Regions from separate parts of the Alistipes sp. 56_sp_Nov_56_25 genome, predicted to be linked through region 1. Evidence: riboswitches for the same ligand, from Rfam matches in the RefSeq annotation. Region 1 holds a riboswitch; the other holds the start of a gene.
What was found. Region 1 has a riboswitch for cobalamin ahead of nrdD (anaerobic ribonucleoside-triphosphate reductase). Riboswitches for the same ligand answer to the same signal wherever they lie in the genome.

Region 1 (7,605 bases):
TACTCCGCCTTGGCGTAATAGCGCCGCGCGGCCTCCTGCTGGCGAGCCGCCGAGAAGTTCGAAACGCGCTTCATGTAGCCGATCACGCGCGTCAGGTAGTCCACGTCGTCCGAGTGGCATGCGGGGCACTCCTTCAGGTAGCGTTTGTCGATGTGCCCGCACTTGTTGCACATCGTGTTGGGGATGTTGAACGTGAAGTAGTTGCATCCTTCGGCGGCCGCCACGCGCAGCAGGTGGCGGTACTGCTCCTTCGAGAGGTGCTCCTCGAGGTTCATGTGCAGGGCCGAGCCGCCCGTGAGATGCTCGATGTAGCGGCGTCCGTGGAGGCGGAACTTGTCGATGACGTTCAGCGACTCGTCCTCCACGACGTAGAAATAGGAGTTGTAGCAGTCGCGCGGCACGGCATATCCGTCCTCGCGGTCCCACTTGGCGTGCTTCACGCCGACGTTTTCCGCCGGGATCATCTCACAGTTGAACATCACCTCCTTCGAGCGGTATTTCCGGTTGTAACGCTCGATCAGCCCCAATACCCCCTGCACGAAAGCGGCGTAGTCGTCGTTGTCGTCGATGCGGATGCCCAGGAATTCCGCAGCCTCGACCAGCCCGTTGACGCCGACGGTGAGATACTGCCGTGCGAGGTTGATGTACCCCGCGTCGAAGAGCGGCAGCATGCCCTTGGCCTTCAGTTCCTTGAGGTTCTCGTTGTAGGCTATCTGCACCTTGTGCACCAGGTCCACTATCTCCTCCAGATGGGCGAGGTAGTGCATGCCGTTCTTCACGGCGTACTGGATGCAGCGGTTCAGGTTGATCGTCAGCACGCTCTTCGAACCCGTCGAGACGCCTCCGGCGCCCAGCGTGTAGCTGAACCCGTTGTCCCGGATCTCGTTCCGCAGGCGGCAGCACGACGACAGCGAGTCGGCGTTGTCGCTGATGTAGGTGAAGAACGAGTGCCCCGCGGCGTACATTTCGGCCGTGAAGTCGCCCCACTCGCGGTCCATCACGTCGCCGTCGCGGGTCAGCAGCGCCATCGTCTCGACGGGGAAGGTCAGCACGGTTTTCGTGCGTTCGCGGTTGAACCACGTCATAAACCGTTTCTGCAACCACGACAGCGACTCCCAGTGGGGTTTCGAGCCGTCCGGGAAGACGAATTCCCCGAAAAGCGACTCGAAATAGTAGCGGTCGTAGTAGGCGACGTTCCAGAACACGGCCTGGAAATTCCGCGCCCCGGTGGGCTGGTTGATCGAGTAGACGATCTGCTCGAAGCAGTCGGTGATCATCTTGTCGATCGTGCGCCGTTTCTTCGAGAGGTCGACCACTTCGTCGGCGCGCGTGTAGTAATCCTCGCCGTACTCCTGTTCGATGAAATAATTCATGTACATCAGGAATTCGGGCGTCGCGCAGGCTCCCGAGAGCATCGACGAGACGATGAAGACCATGTTGACGAACCCGCCGCAGAACGACTTGAGGTTGGTCGGGCGCGTCGAGTTGCCGCCCACCGACAGCGTGCCGCCCAGCAGCCACGGGTACATCGTGATCGAGGCGCAGTAGTTGGCCATCGACGTTTCGTCGTTCTTGTAGATGAAGTGGCCGTTGAGCAGACGCAGGTATTTGTCCGACAGCTCCTTGCCGTACATCTCCTTGATGCGGTCGGTCAGCAGACGGCGGTTCAGGCGGATGAAGTTCCGCTTCGGGAGTTCGCCGATCAGCGTGGCGATGTTCTTGTTCTCGACGTTGGCGTTGGCGTCGTATTTCGACCCCGTCGCGGGGTTCTTCGCGTCGCAGTAGTTGATCAGAAATTCGAGTTTCTCGCGGTCTTCGCGGTCCTCGGAGTGCTTCTGGCGGTAGAGCATGTAGCTCTTGGCCACGGCGAAATAACGCTCGGCCATCAGGGCCACCTCCACCTGGTTCTGAATCTCCTCGACCGACATGCCGTCCGAAACGCGGACGCGGCTCAACACCGACGTGAGGTCGTCGTCCGTGGCGTAGCCGCCCACCGAGAGGAACGCCTTGCTGATCGCGCGTTTGATCTTTTCGACCGAGAACGGCGCCCGTTTGCCGTCGCGTTTGACGATGTAAATTTCCGAAATGCCCATATTTATCCCATATTTGTTGTGTGCCTGTGCGGTGCGAAACCCCGTTCTCTTCTGCTGCGGCCGCAGAAAAGGGCGGAATTCCCTCGAAAAACATGTTCGGTATAAAAAGGTCCGGGTATCGCCCTAAATCCCGAAGGCGGCCACCCTTCCCGGCAAGGCAGGTCTTCTGACTCGCCCCTTCCGCACGCCTTCCCGTCCCGGGGGACAGTGGCTAAAGAGTGTGCGGAACGCAACGGGGCTTACAGCTACGGGAATAGTCCCTGATTTTCACAGGAGTTCCCTTTTGATCTCGTGCCGACAGCCGTCGGCGGAGAACCTTGCACGAAAGCAAATATAGGGATAGTTCTCCGGAAAGGAAACATGCTTCGGGGCTTTTAATGAACATTTTGTGAACAAATGCACGCCCCGGGCGGATGGCTCCGTTCCGCCGCGGGCAAAAAAAAGACATCCCCAAGGAACGGGGATGTCTTCCACGGGACGTGCCGCTTCCGCTATTTGTCCAGATCGACCAACTCGTACTGCCGGCTGCCGATGCCGATGGCCTCGGCGTGTTCGAGCGTGTGGATGCCGTGGCGCGACTCCATGCGTTCGATCAGATGGACCTTGCCCTCGTCGGGCGAGGCGTACACCAGGTCGACGCACGCCTGGTCCAGCGCCACGGGGTCCAGCGAGGCGAGGATGCCGATGTCGCCCATGCGGGGCGGTTCGGGATGCGCGTCGCAGTCGCAGTCCACCGAGAGGTTGTTCATAACGCTGATGTAGAGAATCCGTTCGCCGCAATGGGCGGCGATCGCTTTGGCCGCTTCGGCCATCGACTCCAGAAAATCGTCCTGCGCGGGCAGGCTGCTCCACAGTTTCTCGGTGTCCTCGGTCTTTCCGGCCGAGTGAATCCACGCTTTTCCGGCCGACGAGGCGATGCCGATGGAGATGTTCTTGATCGCGCCGCCGAATCCGCCCATCGCGTGCCCCTTGAAATGCGAAAGAACCACCACGAAATCGTACTCCGGGAAGTGAGAGCCTACGATGTCGTATTTGAGGTGCCTGCCGCCCTCGACGGGCAGGCGCACTTCGCCCTCGGCGTCCATGATGTCCACCGGAGCGATGGCTGTGAACCCGTGGTCGGCGGCGGCTTTCAGGTGGTCTTCGGTCTTGGCGCGTCCGCCGCCGTAGGCCGTGTTGCACTCGACGATCGTGCCCTTCACCGACTTCACCAGATCGCCGATCAGGGCCGGTTGCAGGAAATTGTTGCCTCCCGGCTCTCCGGTCGAGAGTTTCACGGCGACCTTCTTCCCTTCGGCCTTCCGGCCCAGGGCCTCGTAGACGGCTTTCATTCCCGCGGGCGAGATGTCGCGGGTCATGTAGACTTTGGCGGGAGCCGCCTCCGCCGCCTTTTTGTCGTTGCCCGACGCACAGCCGGAACCTGCGGCCGCGAAATGCAAAACAAAGGAGATCATACAGATTTTTTTCATCATGGCTATTTGCGTATTACGTATTTTATAAAGAGGTATCCGCCGAACACCTGCAATAACATGCCGGGAATCCCGATCCGGAAATCCTGCACGGCGGCCGTGAAGCTGCCCGTCAAGGCCCATTCCCCGGCCGATCCGACGATCTGGTAGAACAGCACGACGGCGGCGAGCAGCGCCACCGACACGCGGTTGAAACGCCGGGCCGCATACCCTGCCGCTCCGGCCAGCAGCGCCGATTTCACGAGGATCGCCGGCAGCGCCGTGACGGCGGGCATCCCGAACAGCGCGGCGTTCACGAGCGGCGAAGCGAGGGCTGTCAACAGTCCCGTGCGCCAGCCGTATTTGTAGGCGCCGACGAGCGTGAAGAAGTAGATCGGCAGCATCGTGGGACCTCCCAGCTGCACGAGGTGGCACAACTGCGGCAGGACGATATTGCCCGCCGCGAACAGGGCTGCCGCGAGGTATGTACGCGTCTCCCGGTAGCCGGTCGAATAGAGTGTTACAGAGGACGTTTTCATGGTTATTTCAATTAAAGGTTTAACTTCAGTCCGCCGAAGACCGTCGCCCGGGGCATCGGGTATCCGGCATTGATCTCATAACGTTCGGCCAGCAGGTTTTCGCCCCGGACGAAGATCGTCAGCAAACGGTTTACGCGCAGCGACGCGCGCAGGTTCCAGAGCACGAATCCCGCTTCCCGGACTTCCGGATCGGGAGCCGCCGCCGTGTAAAGCCCTGCGATGTACTGCACGCCCGTCGACACCGACCAGCGGCCCTTCCCGAAATCGCCTCCGGCGTAGAGTTTGTGTTCGGGGGACGCCGGCACGGGATACTCCATCCGGAGCCAGCTGTAATTGGCATTGACGCTCCATCCCCCGCCGATGCGCCATGCGGCGTCGGCCTCCGCGCCCCAGTTTTCGATCCGGGCCTGGTTGAGCAGGATGTTGCGGCCGTCTGCCCTGCCGCGCCGGATGATGTCCTCGCCCTCGATATAAAAGAGGTTGACGCCGTACGACACGCTTCCTCCGGCCAGCCGCTGGGTCCACGAAAGTTCGTAGTTCCACAGCCGTTCGGGCTTCAGATCGGGATTCTTCACCCCGAACATGTAGAGTTCGCGGAGCACTGGGTTGCGGAAGCCCTTGCTCACCATCGCCTTCAGCGCTCCGTCGCGTGCGGCCCGCAGCGAGATGCCCGCCTGCGGAACCCACTCCGTGCCGGTGCGGGTGTGGTGGTCGATACGCACCCCGGCGTCGACGGTGAGGCGTCCCAGCGACTGCCGGAAATCGGCGTATCCGGCGATTTCGTCCTCCGTCTGGTCCACGATCGGCTCCTCGCGGCCGTCTGCCGTGAACCGGTTCCACGCCCGGCCCCCGAAGCGCTGCCAGTCGATGCCCGCCGTCAGGCGGCTGCCGCGCCACAGTCCGGCGCTCTGATACCACGAGACGCCCAGCATCCGGTCCTTCGAGTTGAAACGGTAGTCGCGCGGCTCCTCGCCTGCGCCGTAGCCGTCATTGATCCGGTGACGGCCCCAGTTGTAGAAGAACTTCAACGCGCCCGAAGTCCGGTCGTACGAGTTTTCCAGTGAGACGGATGCCATGCCGCGCGTGATGCGGGAGTCGTTGTCGAAGACGGGCGCGGTGATTTCGCCCAGATTCGAGGCGTTGAAGTGTGTCAGGTTCACATCGGCGTAAGCGTTCCAGCGGCGGCTGATCTCGTAGCCGACCTTGGCATATCCGCCGTACTGCTCGAAACCCATGTCGGCGCGGTGGCCGTCCGTGCGGTTGTACGAGCCGGTCACGACGCTCGTGAAGCGGCCTTTGCGGATGCGGTTGGCTGCTTCGGTCTGCAAGGTGTTCCACGAGCCGTAGCCCACGTTCAGGTCGGTTTTCACGCCTTCCTCGCGCTGCCGGCGGGTGACGATGTTGATCACCCCGCCCATGGCGTTCGAGCCGTAGAGCACCGACGCCGGTCCGCGCACCACCTCGACCCGCTCGGCGAGCATCGACTGGTAGGCGTCGGCGATCGGATGGCCGAACAGCCCCATGTACTGCGGATGCCCGTCGATCAGCACGAGCATCTGGGCCGCCGACCCTCCGCCGATGCCGCGCAGGCTGATGCCTCCGGCCGCGCCGTCCGAGACGCCGTAACCCATCACGCCGCGTCCCGTGACGAACAGCCCCGGAACCTGTTCCGTGAGCAGCGGAAGCACCGATGCCTCCTGCCGGCGGGCGATTTCGTCGCGGTCCACGACCGCCACCGACATCGGCAGGTGGCGGATGTCCGAGGCGTAGCGCGCCCCCGTCACCACCACCGAGTCGATCGCGACGTTCTTTGCCGCCTGCCCGGTCTCCTGCGCGGTCTCCTGTGCGCCGTATGCGGCGCCGGCAGCCGTGCAGGCCAGTAAAATCGAAAGAATCTTGTTCATTGTTCCGTATTTGATTTGTTTTTCGGTCTCCCCCGCCGCAGGCTTGCGGACGAAGGCTGTGGACGGTTCTTTCCGCCCTTCGCCGGAATTAGGGCGCGCCCTTGCTGGCCGTCAGAAACCCTTCGATCAGCGGCAGGCACTCCGCGGCGGTCCGCGCTCCGGCGCAGAGCCGCTCCACGGGACAGATGCCGTCTCCGACGCGGTTGATGATGTGGGGCACGGCGACCGTGTAACTTACCGGAATCCCGGCTCCGTTCAGCAGTTCCAGCGCCGCGTGGCTCACCACGTCGGCGAAGAGTTCCCTCACACGGCCCGCGGCCATCAGCGCCGCAGCGCCCTTTCCGACCACCTTGTCGGCCACGAACGCGCCGTCGAGCAGTTCCGGCTCCTCGTGCAGCAGCCTCCAGAGGTCCCGGACGCCCCGTTCGCGGAATATCCGGATCGTGTCGCCGTTGCGCACGACGCACGAGCATCTCTCGGCGAAGAGCAGGTCTATGGCCTGCCGGTCCTTGTTTGCGTTGTCTGTTCCCATTTTTTTCCGAATTTGCGGTCAATAGCCGAATCGTTCCGCCGCGCGGCGCATCGACGCTACGATCTCCACGCCGAACGGGCAGCGCGTTTCGCATGCGCCGCACCCGATGCACTCCGATGCGTGGTGCGTGAGCGCGGCGTAATGTTCACGCACGGTTTCCGGGATTTCGCCCTGCGCCACGGCGAGGTTGTGGAATTTATGGACCGTCGCGATGTCTATTCCCGCCGAACAGGGGGCGCAATGGCCGCAGTACATGCAATGCCCTTCCCAGGTAAACCGCTCCATGCCGGCCATTGCGGAGGCATAGTCCCTTTCGGCGGGCGATGCGCCGCACCAGTCGAGTGCGGCCCGGATCTCGTCCTGCGTCCTGCATCCGACCATCACGGAAGCCACGCCCGGCCGCGTCAGGGCGTATTCGATACACTGCACCGGCGTCATGGCCTTCCCGAACGGGGAATTCTCCGCATTCAGCAGGTCGCCGCCGCCGTAGACCTTCATGGCGTCGATGCCCACGCCCGTCCTTTCGCACAGTTCGTAGAGCCGTTCGCGGTCGGGGTCGATGTTGCGCAGCGCGCCGGCGTAACTCTCCTCGGCCCACAGGGCCTCGACGTCGTCGCCGGCCGGTTGCAGGTCGTAGCAGGGGTTTACCGAGAACATCAGCACGTCCACCAGTCCCGTTTCGACGGCCATCCGGGCCACCGCGGGATTGTGGCTGCTGATGCCGATGTGGCGGATTCGCCCCTCCTCCCGAAGCCTTTGCGCGATGCGGATGATCTCCCCGCCGAAGACGTGGTGAAAATCCACCTCGGCGTCGACGTAGTGGATCATGCCGATGTCGAGACAGTCCGTCCGCAGCTGTTGCAGCTGAAGGTCGAACGACGCGAGGGTTTTCTCCGGGTCGCGGGTGCGCAGGTACTGCCCGTTCTCCCAGGTCGTGCAGAGGTGTCCCTGAATGACGAAGTCCCCGCGGCGGCCTTCGAGCGCCGCGCCGATGTTCGTCCGCAGTTCGGGATTCGGCGAGTAGATGTCGATGAAGTTGACGCCGTGCCCGATGGCGAAGTCGAAATCGGCGCACACCTCTTCCGGCGT
Region 2 (7,605 bases), on a different contig from region 1:
CCCGTGGATCGCCTCGGCGTGGGACAACCGTTTCGTGGTCAACGTCAGCGGAACCTACGACCTGCCGCGCCACTGGAGCTTCGGTGCGAAGCTGAGCGCCGTGGGCGGTGCGCCCTACACGCCCTACGACGTGGAGCGTTCGTCGCTCGTCGAGGCGTGGGATGCGCAGGGACGGCCCTACTACGACTATTCGAAATACAACGCCGGGCGGCTCGACGCCTTCGCACAGCTGGACGTGCGCATCGACAAGGTGTTTTACTTCCGCCGCTGCATGCTGGGTCTCTACATCGACCTGCAAAACGTTGCGGGCGGTCGTTTGCGCCAGCCCGACGTGCTGATGTCCACGGGGGAGATCGAGAACCCCTCGGCTCCGGCTTCGGAACGGCGTTACCGCATGAAATACCTCGAACAGGTGAGCGGCACGCTGCTCCCGACGCTGGGCCTGACGGTCGAGTTTTAAGCCTCCGGCGTCCGCCGGGCGTTCCGTTTGTCCATTGCGAAACTGATGATGAAGGGGATCGCGAGGAAGACCGCCGTGCCGGTCACCACCAGCCACGTGTACGTCGCCGGACTGCCCACGGGCAGTTGCGAAGGCGGGAAGAAGGTGACGATGAACGAGAACAGCACGGCGAGGAACCCTACGCCTCCGATCAGCCACATGCCCGTGTTTCCGCCCGGCACGCGGTAGCTGCGGATGAGCTTGGGTTGCGTGTAGCGCAGGCGGATTCCCGCGGCGTACATCATCATGTACATGATCAGATACAGTCCCACGGTCAGGGCGCTCAACAGGAAGAACGCCACGCTGACGTCGTCCATCACGATGTAAAGCGACGAGAGGAGCGTCACGATGCAGCCCTGGATAATCAGTATGTTGAGCTGCACGCCGTTCTTGTTGGTCTTCTGGAGGAAGCAGGGCAGAGCGCCGTCCCTGGCCGTCCACAGCAGGCCGCGGCTGGGGCCCGAAATCCACGACATCACGCCCGCCAGCGCACCGAAGGCCACGAGCAGTCCCATGACGTTCGAGAGCCATCCCACGTGTTAACGTTCGAAAGCGATCTGGAAGGTGGTGAACAGCCCCGACTGGAGGTTGATCTGGTCGTAGGGGGTGATGATGGCCACGGCCAGCGCGCCCAGCGTGAACAGTCCGAACGAGATCAGCGCCGCGAGGAACATCGCCCGTGGGAACTGCGTCTGGGGTTTGGCCAGTTCCGGAGCGTGCACGGCGTGCACCTCCACGCCGGCGAACAGCAGCAGGATGCCCGCCAGGAACGCGATGTCGCTCATGCCCGTGATGTGGGGGAAGAGACGCGGGTGGACGTGCTGCGCGGCGTCGACGTTGACGATCTGCGAGACGCCGGCCGGAATCTCCTTCAGGGCGATTTCGTTGCCGCCGGCCATCCAGATGACCGCCATCACGATCACGACGACGCCCGGGAGCACCGTGCCGATCAGAAATCCCTTCGAGGTGATGCCCGAGATGGCCGACGTGCCGCGCAGGGTCACCAGCGTCGCGCACCAGTACATCGCAATCGAGAACAACCCGACGTACAGCCCGTTCTGCGCCAGAGCCGGAACGCCGATCATGTAGGCGATCGACGCGGCGGCGAATCCCAGTACGGTGGGATACCAGACGACGTTCTGAATCCATTGCAGGAAGATCGCCGAGAAACCCAGGTGGCGGTTGAAAGCCTCCTTGACCCAGGTGTAGACGCCGCCGCCGCGGTCGGCGAAGGCGCTGCCCAGTTCGGCGCCCACGAGGGCCGCAGGAATCAGGAAGAGGAACGTCGCGAAGAAAATGTAGAAGAACATCGTCAGTTCCTCCTGGGCCATCATCGGGAGCCCGCGCAGGCTGATGACGGCTGCAGCGGTCATCAGCGCCAGCTGCGTCGTGGTGATATTTTTACGTTTTGCCATGGTGGGTAGGTTGGATTTTGCTGTTTTCCCTCGTCGTCCGCCGCACAGTTTTCGTGCCGGAGCGCATTGCCGCCCCGTGAAATCGGCGGCCGGAGCGTTGCAAAGAACCGATCGGAACACCGGGCGGCTTTTTCGTACCCTGCGCACGCAGAAACGGCGCGCCCGGCATGCGGATGCAAAAACAGCAGGGAATCTCGCGATTGCCTGCTGTCCCCGGAGGTCGCCCTCCTAAAACTACTAACCCAAACTTAAATAAATGAAGAAACCTCACTGCGGTTGCTGTGCCGCAGCTGACCGGAATAAGTACAAAGCGCGTGCCGAACCTGCAATCGCCGTCCGCCGGGGACCGTTTGGCCGATTATCGGGTCTTGTTGTGGAATTTTCACCGGAATAATTTTGGTTTTATTTCTTTTTATTGTTTTATTTGTGGCATATGCCTGATGATAGTGTCTTTAAAGGAAAATTCACGGCGTTGTAACGTGGAAGGAGAAAAAGACATTTTGCGGCGGGTGAGTGGCGGGGACAGCGATGCCTTGCGGCCGATCTTCCCGAAACACGGTTCGCGTGTGGGAGGTCTTCGCCGTTGCGGGAGCCGATGCTACGCCCCGTGAATGGCTGCACGAAACGGCCGTCGCCTGCCGGGTGATCTACGACTGGCAGCGGGCCGACGGGACCTACGGCAAGCAGTTCGTGACGGACACCTACCTGCTGCCCGAATGCCAGCTGATCCTGGCGTCGTATCGTCTGGCCGCCGTGCTCAACGACCTGTTCGGTTAGTGATGCCCTCCGGGGATAAAAAAACAGCAGGGAATCTCACGATTGCCTGCTGCCCCCAGGAGGTTGCCCTCCTAAAACTACTAACCCAAACTTAAATAAATGAAGAAACCTCACTGCGGTTGCTGTGCCGCAGCTGACTGAAATAAGTACAAGGCGCGTGCCAAAGTCGCGCCGCCGTCTGCCGGAAAAGGGACGCATCGTGGTCGGAACGGTCCGCTGCGCAGAGCGGCGGGGCGCGTTTCGCGGAAATATTCCGCCGGATCGCTTGCTTCCTGCCGATAAAAGTGTACCTTTGCCGTGCAATGGTTTCCCCGTGGAGGGGAATTAAAAGGGAATGCCGTGTGAATCGGCAACAGTTCCCGCTGCTGTGAGTCCCGCCCGCAAGGGCTTTTTCGTTGCGGCATTCTTGAGCCACTGGTCCTCCGGGACCGGGAAGGCGCCGCCTCGGGGGACAAGTCAGAAGACCTGCCTTGCGCGATAGGGTGTTTGCTCCTGCGGAGAAAGGGAGCGCCTGAAGTCGTCGCCGGCGGTTTTTCCGTGCGTCCTTATTTGCTTCGGCCCTCTTTTTCCTGTTGCTGCGAACCTCTTCGGACAGACTTTTTTACGGTTGGATGAGGAAGTCGTCGCCATGCTTTGCCGGGTCGTCATGCCTGTTTTTGCCTGCGCGGTATTCTCCGTGAAGTCTGTCCCTTACGGACGGAACAGATGGAACCATTAACTAAAAAACAAGGTATGATGAAAAAATTATTTGTGATCTGCTCCTGGGCGCTGCTTCTCGGCGGCTGCAAGAGCGAATCCGGGGCTTCGGACCCGGATGGAGACAAACCCGTTCCCCCCCCCTCGGCCGAACTGTTGCAAAAGATCGAAGACCTGAATGCGGGCCTGGTCTCGCTGAAGACGCTGGCCGGAGCCGTGTCGCAGTCGGAAGTGCGGTCGCTGGCCGAGACGGAGGACGGCGTGCGCCTTACGTTCTGCGACGGGACCGAAGTGACGGTAGCCTGCAATGCGGCGGCGGAAGCGCCGCTGATCGGCATTGCGGTCGACGGGGATGCGTATTACTGGACACTCGCCGCGGAAAAGGATATTCCCTGGCTGAAAGATGCCGCCGGAGCGAAAATGCCTGTTTCGGGGCCTGTCCCCGTCGTGGGGCGCGATGATAAAGGTTTCTGGACCGTGACGACGGACGCCGCCGTGACGCCGTGGCAGATCGGGGACGGCTCCGGAAATCCGGTCGAAGCCACGGGCGACGAGCAGGTGGAGTTGTTCCGGTCGGTAAAGGCCGGAAACGGCCGGGTGGAAATCGCGCTGACGGACGGCGGGACTCTTTCGGCGGCGCAGGTCAACGACTTGAGCGTTGCGGGGACGGCCAACTGCTATGTGGTTTCGGCGCCCGGAACGTATGTTTTCAATGCCCGGGTACGCGGAAACGGAGCCGGCGAAGGGGTCGGATTCGAGCCGGCGATCGAGATGGCGGACGGCATGACGGCCGACTGGCTGTGGACCGACTCCGAAGGACTCGTTTCGGGAGTCGCCCTCGACACGACCTCCGGCGATATTTTCCTCACGGTCGGCGAAGGCAGGGGCAACGCGCTGGTCGCCCTGATGCAGGACGGAAAGGTCGTCTGGAGCTGGCATGTCTGGGTGACCGACGCTCCGCAGACGATGACCTACGGGAACGGGACGGTCTTCATGGACCGCAACCTGGGCGCCGCAGGTACGACCGCAGGCGGTACGGACGCTTACGGCATGTATTACCAGTGGGGGCGCAAGGACCCGTTCTACGGGGGCGAGAAAACGGAAACTTCGGCCAATGCGTTCCTCGAAGCAAAGAACGGCACGGTGGTGAATCCCGCTTATCCGGCGCTGGACTGGGCTTTCAGCAAGAGTGCGACGACGACCGACGGGGCTGCCGCCAATCCTATGACGTTCTACAACGATAAGGTCGGAACCGGCTATAACTGGCTTGCGTCGCCGAACGCGACATTGTGGGGTGAGGCCAAAACGCTCAACGACCCCTGCCCGCCGGGGTACAGGGTTCCTGGAACCGGTGCATGGGAGGATCTGATTTCGGGACGTCAGTACATCGACGGCGTTTCGGTATGGGACGGAACGAACTACGGTATGACCTATACCCACGGGGAACAGACGGCCTGGTATCCGGCGCAGGGCTATCGCAATTACAGTTCGGGCGCCATCGTGGGGCTGCGCAGCTCGACCGGCGGTTTGGGCGCTTACTGGTCGGCGGAAACCTCTTCGGTCAAATCCTATTACCTCTTCTTCCGCAGCAAACTGTCGAGCAGCGGTTCGATCAATAATGAACTGGACATGAACCGGTCTTACGGCTATACGGTGCGTTGCTGCAAGGAGTGACGGTCCGTCGGGACGAATAAAGGCAGGACGCTTTCGGGTCCTGCCTTTGTTTTCGATGTCGGTTCCGGCCTACCGGAACACGCCCGTGTAGGTCGAGGGCGAGAGGGCGCGCAGCTCCTCCTTGACTGATTCGGCGACGTCGAGCGTTTCGATGAATGCCGCGATCGACTCGCGGGTGATGTGGGCGTTGGTCCGCGTCAGGGCCTTCAACGCCTCGTAGGGCTTCGGGAAACCCTCGCGGCGCAGGATGGTCTGGATGCCCTCGGCCACCACGGCCCAGTTGTTCTCCAGGTCGCGCGCCAGCGCCTCGGGGTTGAGGATCACCTTGTTCAGCCCCTTGAGCAGCGATTGCAGGGCGATCACCGCGTGGGCCATCGGCACGCCGATGTTGCGCAGCACGGTCGAGTCGGTCAGGTCGCGCTGAAGACGCGATACGGGCAGCTTCGACGAAAGGTGCTCGAAAACGGCGTTGGCAATGCCGAAGTTGCCCTCGGCGTTTTCGAAGTCGATGGGGTTGACCTTGTGGGGCATGGCGCTCGATCCGACCTCACCGGCCTTGATCTGCTGTTTGAAGTACTCCATCGAAATATAGGTCCACATGTCGCGCGAGAGGTCGATGAGAATGGTGTCGATGCGCTTCATGTTGTCGAAGATCGCCGCCAGGTTGTCGTAGTGCTCGATCTGCGTGGTGTACTGCGAACGGCACAGCCCCAGCGTCTCGTTCACGAATCGGTTGGCAAAAGCCACCCAGTCGATTTCGGGGTAGGCTGCGCGGTGGGCGTTGAAGTTGCCCGTGGCGCCGCCGAACTTGGCCGGAACGGCGATGTCGTGGAGCATGAACAACTGCTTTTCGAGCCGCTCGACGAATACCGAAAACTCTTTGCCCAGCGAGGTCGGCGAGGCGGGCTGCCCGTGCGTGCGCGCCAGCATCGGAACCTCGCGCCACTGCTCGGCGAACGACGCCAAAGCGTCGCGGACCTCCTCGACGACGGGGTAGTAGACGCCTGTCATCGCCTCCCGGAGCGAGAGCGGAATGGCCGTGTTGTTGATGTCCTGCGACGTGAGGCCGAAATGCACGAACTCCTTATAGGCCTCCAGCCCGAGGGTGTCCATTTTCTCCTTGATGATGTACTCGATGGCCTTTACGTCGTGGTTGGTCACCGACTCGATCTCCTTCACGCGCCGGGCGTCGGCGTCCGAGAAATCGAGGTAGAGCGCGCGCAGGGCGGCGAATTTCGAGCGGTCGATGCCGGTCAGCTGCGGCAGCGGCAGTTCGCACAAGGCGATGAAGTATTCCACTTCGACGCGGATGCGGTAGCGGATGAGGGCCTGCTCCGAAAAATAATCGGCTAATTTCTCCGTTTTATTACGGTAACGCCCGTCGACGGGCGAGATGGCGGTGAGGGGAGTTAACATATGGGATTGTGATTTGTTTTTCGTTTCCAAACGCCAAATTTACGACATTTAATTGAAATACGCATAATTTTCCATACCTTTGTGGAGATGTAAACCGAAATCGGAATGAATTTCATACTGGCAATCATCGACTCCCTGGCGGGCTTCGTGCAGCGCAATCCGCTGACGACGCTCCTTATCGTCATACTGGCGCTCGGCGCCCCCGCGCTGCTCAAGGGCATAGCGCTGTTTATCTTGTATTTTCTTATGGGACTTGTTATTTTGGTCGTCGTGCTGATGTTGGCTTTCCGCTGGCGGATCTACAAGGTCCGCAAGCAGATGGAGCAGCAGTTCGGCGAAGGCTTCGGACAGCAGTCCGGACCGAAGGGATTCGGCGGTTTCGGCTCGCCCTTTGCAGAGCAGCCGCGCAAGGAGCGCGAAGGCGAGGTGAAGGTGCACAAAACCCCGGGAACGCCCGAGAAGCGCGTGTCGAAGGATGTGGGCGACTACGTCGATTTCGAAGAGGAAAAGCAGTAGCATGTTGAAGATTTTCGAACTCATAGGGCGCTATTTCATGCTGATGGGAAAGGTCTTTTCCCGTCCGGAGAAGGCCGCCATCTACCGCCGGCGGATCATTTTCGAAATGGAGTCGCTCGGTGTCAACTCGATCGGCCTGACGGCCATCATCTCGGTCTTCATCGGCGCGGTCATCACGTTGCAGATGTGCATCAACCTCGATTCGCCGTTCATTCCCCGCTCGCTGGTGGGTTACGCCACGCGCGAGACGATGATCCTGGAGTTTTCGTCGGCGGTCGTGGCGCTGATTCTCGCCGGAAAGGTCGGGTCGTCGATCGCCTCGGAGATCGGAACCATGCGCATCACCGAACAGATCGACGCGCTCGAAATCATGGGCGTCAACTCCGCCTCGTACCTCATCCTCCCGAAGATCGTCGCCGCGATGGTCTTCTTCCCCTTTCTGACGATCCTCTCGATCCTGATCGGCATTCTGGGCGGATACCTCATCGCCGCCGCGACGGGCATTATGATCCCCGCCGACTATGTCGACGGCCTGCTGATGGATTTCAAGCCCTATTCGATCACCTACACGCTGATCAAGACCGTCTTCTTCGCCTACATCATCACCTCGAT

Region 2: another riboswitch for cobalamin. It lies ahead of BHV64_RS07830 (PL29 family lyase N-terminal domain-containing protein); the one in region 1 lies ahead of nrdD (anaerobic ribonucleoside-triphosphate reductase).

Annotation. Positions count from the first base shown of each region.
Region 1 is NZ_MNQF01000061.1:130,531-138,135, reverse strand. Features, by position in the region: gene nrdD (anaerobic ribonucleoside-triphosphate reductase) at 1-2,093, opposite strand, end outside; cobalamin riboswitch at 2,233-2,428, opposite strand; gene BHV64_RS09790 (DUF362 domain-containing protein) at 2,585-3,547, opposite strand; gene BHV64_RS09785 (ECF transporter S component) at 3,568-4,080, opposite strand; gene BHV64_RS09780 (TonB-dependent receptor) at 4,092-5,984, opposite strand; gene BHV64_RS09775 (DUF1893 domain-containing protein) at 6,073-6,516, opposite strand; gene BHV64_RS09770 (aldo/keto reductase) at 6,535-7,605, opposite strand, start outside.
Region 2 is NZ_MNQF01000027.1:12,005-19,609, forward strand. Features, by position in the region: gene BHV64_RS07815 (TonB-dependent receptor) at 1-460, shown strand, start outside; partial or broken gene BHV64_RS07820 (amino acid permease) at 457-1,914, opposite strand; gene BHV64_RS07825 (hypothetical protein) at 2,479-2,691, shown strand; cobalamin riboswitch at 2,977-3,178, shown strand; gene BHV64_RS07830 (PL29 family lyase N-terminal domain-containing protein) at 3,427-5,061, shown strand; gene purB (adenylosuccinate lyase) at 5,131-6,477, opposite strand; gene BHV64_RS07840 (DUF4834 family protein) at 6,583-6,993, shown strand; gene BHV64_RS07845 (MlaE family ABC transporter permease) at 6,995-7,605, shown strand, end outside.